2 regions of the Kitasatospora sp. NPDC002965 genome follow, and region 2 is predicted to be linked to the other one. Evidence: riboswitches for the same ligand, from Rfam matches in the RefSeq annotation. Region 2 holds a riboswitch; the other holds the start of a gene.

Region 1 (2,193 bases), on a different contig from region 2:
GCAGGAAGGGGTCGGCCAGGTCGTTCCCGGTCAGTGTCTGCAGCACGGCACCGCAGACCGCGAGACCGGCGCCGGTGGCAGCCGCTCCCAGAACCCGGGGCAGCCGCAACTGCCAGACGATCTGGTCGTCCAGCAGCGTCACGTGCGGGTCGCCCAGCCCGAGACGGCGCACCACGACGTCGATCACCGTCCGGACCGGCTCGTGGTGCGAGCCCACGGCCAGACCGAGGAGCACGGTGGCCAGGAGCAGGGCCGCGGCGACGGCCAGGGCCGCCGCCGTGCGGCCCGGACCGGTGAGCCGCACGGCGGGAGGGGACGTGGCGGTCATGATCCCGGGTGCAGTCGGCCCAGTCCCGCCGACACCCGGGCGGCACCGTCGGCGAGCAGCACACCGGGGGTCGACTCGGAGAACGGCACCACCACGAAGGCCTTGCGCTGCACGGCGGTGAGCTTGCTCAGCACCGGGTCGCCCTGCAGATAGTCGATCTTGGACTGGGCCGTGTCCCAGTCGGCGTCCGCGAGCACGATGGCGTCCGGGTCCGCGGCGACGACCTGCTCCCAGCTCACGTTCTGCCAGGCACCGGGCAGGTCTGCGAAGACGTTGCGGGCCCCCACCGCGTCGAGCACCAGCTGAGGCCCGCCATGGCCGGAGCCGACGAACGGTGCCTTGGTGTCCGAGTCGAACCACAGGACCTTCAGGCCCTTGCCCGCGGCCGTCGCCGTGAACTGGGCCAGCTGCTGCTCCTGCTGCCGCTGGATCGCGGCGGACCGCTCCGTGACGCCGAAGACCCTGGCGACGTCGTTCAGTTCGCCCCACATCGCCTGCCAGGTCGGCGGCGGCACCTGGCTCTTGTCCGAGCAGCCGAACGGGGACAGGTACGACGGGATGCCCTGGCCGCCCAGCTCGTCCCGGGTGCCCGCGACCTTGTCGGTGAACGCGCTGGAGTAGGAGGCGTACAGGAAGTCGGGCCGCGCCGCGAGGAGCTTCTCCTTCGTCGGGTAGTCCTTGGAGAGCACCGGCACGGAGTCGTAGGCCGCCTTCCACTTCTCCGGGACGGCATTGTCGAGATAGGCGGTACCGGCCATGCGGGACTCCAGGCCGAGGGCCAGGGCCACCTCGGTCGCACCCTGATTGAGCGTCACCAGCCGCTCGGGCGGCGCGCCGACCGTCACGGTGGTCCCGCAGTTGTTCACGGTGACCGGCCCGGCACTGCCGGCCGTCGCACTGGGCGCGTCGGGTGCGGGGGCGCCCGCGCAGGCGCCGAGCACACCGGTGAACAGGAAGGCCGCGACCGCGCGGCCGACGCGCACCGGACCTGTGGGACCTGCGGCACCTACGGAACGTATGGAACGGAACGGGTACGGCAGAGCGCTGGGCACGTGTTCTCCAAAACCCTCGTGGAACATGTCGCGCCGTGGCCGGTCTCCTGGCTTCCGCATCGACACGCCGCAGCCGACCTTCCCGGGTGGCTCTTCCAGCCGACCCAGTGGCCCTGACCGCTGGCAGAGCCGGTCAGCGAGGGCCGCGGCACTCCGCGGCAACAGTGGCGAGGGCCGCACCGGACTCAGACCGGTTTCCCGAACACCATGGCCACTGCAAGGTATCAGGCGTGGTCAGGTCGGTGTCGGCCGGTACCTGGGGTGATCGTTCGGATGGTTCGTCGGCGAGCGCGCCCGGGTGGCCGAGAACGGTCGGTCGGCGTCGCCGAGCAGTTTTCGGGGCTCGTGGTCGGCGTCGGCCCCGGCGCCCGGGGGCACTTCCCTTCGTCTCCCACCCGGCCTTCCGGGCCGCCTCCGGGATCGGCCGGCCGGCCGGGGAGTAGATCTTGGTCGCGTCCCGGTTCCCGGCACTGCAGCCACCGGCCGGCGGGGTCGCCGTACCGAGTCTCTTGAGGTTGTCGGTCACCGGCGCGTACGCCGTACCGCCGGTCGACAGGCTCGTGTTCACCGGACCGGTGATCGGGAGGGAGTAGATGATCGGCAGGTCGAGCGACTTCCCGGCCGGGATGATCTGGCAGTAGTCCAGCGTCGTGCTGACCCGGTGGACCGTCGTACCGGGCGCCGGCTTCCACTGGCCACCCTGGACATCGGTCTGCCAGTTGGCGTCTTTGACCAGCGGTGACGTCGAGGCCGGAATGTCGAACGACAGCTTTCGTGTCCTTGCCGCCGCCGAGTCCGGGCCCGGGGCCGGGC
Region 2 (2,193 bases):
CGCGAGGGTGCGCATCATCCGGGAGTACAGGGTCTGCGCGGGGATGGTGCGGACGGCCTTGCCGGCCAGCTCGGCCTTGAGGTAGGCCTCGTCGAAGTCGGCGCCCCACAGGTCGACCAGCTCGGGGACGTCGGCCGGGGAGAACAGCGACCAGTCGGCGTTGGCGTTGACCCGGCGCATGAACTCGTCGGGGATCCAGTGCGCGAGGTTGAGGTTGTGGGTGCGGCGCGCCTCCTCACCGGTGTTGTCGCGGAGCTCCAGGAACTCCTCGATGTCCGCGTGCCAGGTCTCCAGGTAGACGCAGGCCGCGCCCTTGCGACGGCCGCCCTGGTTGACGGCGGCGACCGAGGAGTCGAGGGTGCGCAGGAACGGGACGATGCCGTTCGACTTGCCGTTGGTGCCCCGGATCAGCGAGCCGCGCGAGCGGATCCGCGAGTAGGAGAGGCCGATGCCGCCGGCGTGCTTGGAGAGGCGGGCGATCTGGGCGTACCGCGAGTAGATCGAGTCCAGGTTGTCCAGCGGCGAGTCCAGCAGGTAGCAGCTGGACATCTGCGGGTGCCGGGTGCCGGAGTTGAAGAGGGTCGGCGAGGAGGTCAGGTACTCCAGCCGGCTCATCAGGCGGTACAGCTCGGCCACCTCGCGCACCGACTGCTCGTTGTCGCCGACCGCCAGGCCACAGGCGACGCGGAGCAGGAAGTGCTGAGGGGTCTCGACGACCTTGCGGGTGATCGGGTGACGCAGCAGGTAGCGGGACTGCACGGTGCGCAGGCCGAAGTACTCGAAGCGGTCGTCGCCGGCCGGGTCGACCAGGGCGTTCAGCGCCTCGGTGTGCTTGGCGACGAACGCGGCGGTGGTGTCGCCGATCAGGCCCTCGGCGTGGCCGACGGTGATCGAGGTGGAGAAGGAGACCACGCCCTGGGTCGCCGCCTCGTCGACGATCTCCAGCGCGAGCAGCCGGGCCGCCAGCTTCGAGTACTGCGGGTCCTCGGCGATCATCGACGCGGCGGCGTCGATGGCCAGGCCGCGCAGCTCGGCGAAGTCCGAGCCGGCGTTGCGGCCGCGCAGCGCGGCGGCGGCGACGTGACCCGGGTCCACCTGGGGGAGGTCGACGCTGCGGTCGGTCAGCACTCGGAGGAGCGCGCCACCGGGGTCGGAGACCGTACGGTCGGCGGGGGCGGAGCTGGAACCCTGGGCGGGCAGGGTGACTGAGGCAGCGGTGGTCAAGGCGCTCTCTCCTGGCGGCGATCGGCGTCGGTAGATCGGGGGGCCGGGCCGTTCGGGGCAGGGGAGGACGGCGCGGGCGCCCGTGGCGTCGCGCGGCGTGTCGTCCCCGGCCCGCCCGCGAGGCCCGGAAGGTGGTGCTCGTGCTGGGGCCTCTGCGGGGAGGCGCTCGCACACCGTCGGCAGGTACTCGGACTCGCGGGCTCCCATGGGGAGACGGCCGCTCACCGCTGCGGGGCAGTCCCGGACTTGCACCGGGTTCCCCTGCGTCGACAGCAGGGTCGAGCATACATCTAGTGGTGCTCTCTCGATGCGACACCACATGTTGTGCAGCGCGGCGTGTTGGCGCGATGACCGCTGGTACCGGGGCGGGAGCCGGGAAGGGGCGCGGGCCGGGGTTCCGGACGCCCCGGGGCTTGTCAGGATTCGGAAACGGAATGGTGACCGGGGCGGTCGCCGGTCAGGGCCATGCCCTACGATCTCGCCTCATGAGCGACGGAACGGGCGTGCCCGGGGAGTGGTCTGGACAGCCCGCTTCGCCGGGGGAGCAGCCGGCCCCTCCCGCCGGTGCGGGGGGCGCACAGAACCAGCAGCCGGGTGGACCCGGACCGGTGCCGCCGGGGCAGCAGCCCTCCGGCGGCCAGGCCGTGCCGCCGGCACCGGGCGGCTTCGGACCGCCTCCGGCGTCGTACGGACCGCCCGCGCCGCCGCCGGCCCGGCCGCCGGCGCCCGCGGCGCCGCAGCCGCCGCAGTCGATCCAGGTGCCGCCGCCCGTTCAGCCGCCTGTTCCGCCGCCCGCGCCGCAGCCTCCGGTGCAGCCCCAGCCGCCGATGCCGGTGCCCTCGCACCACTGGCAGCATCCTCCGCAGCCGCAGCCGCAGCCGCAGCCGCAGCCGCAGCACCTGCCGCCGCCGCAGCAGACCGAGCCGGACTGGGCCGCGCTCGCCGACCGCAACGCGGCCGAGCACCGGC

Evidence for each region. Region 2 has a riboswitch for cobalamin ahead of ABZY91_RS03220 (ribonucleoside-diphosphate reductase subunit alpha). Riboswitches for the same ligand answer to the same signal wherever they lie in the genome.
Region 1: it holds a riboswitch for cobalamin, as region 2 does, so the genes downstream of both, ABZY91_RS06990 (ABC transporter substrate-binding protein) here and ABZY91_RS03220 (ribonucleoside-diphosphate reductase subunit alpha) in region 2, are expected to answer to the same signal.

Annotation. Positions count from the first base shown of each region.
Region 1 is NZ_JBEXNT010000010.1:84,202-86,394, reverse strand. Features, by position in the region: gene ABZY91_RS06995 (iron chelate uptake ABC transporter family permease subunit) at 1-328, opposite strand, end outside; gene ABZY91_RS06990 (ABC transporter substrate-binding protein) at 325-1,311, opposite strand; cobalamin riboswitch at 1,400-1,605, opposite strand; partial or broken gene ABZY91_RS06985 (hypothetical protein) at 1,949-2,116, opposite strand.
Region 2 is NZ_JBEXNT010000004.1:87,788-89,980, reverse strand. Features, by position in the region: gene ABZY91_RS03220 (ribonucleoside-diphosphate reductase subunit alpha) at 1-1,200, opposite strand, end outside; cobalamin riboswitch at 1,385-1,527, opposite strand; gene ABZY91_RS03215 (hypothetical protein) at 2,034-2,193, shown strand, end outside.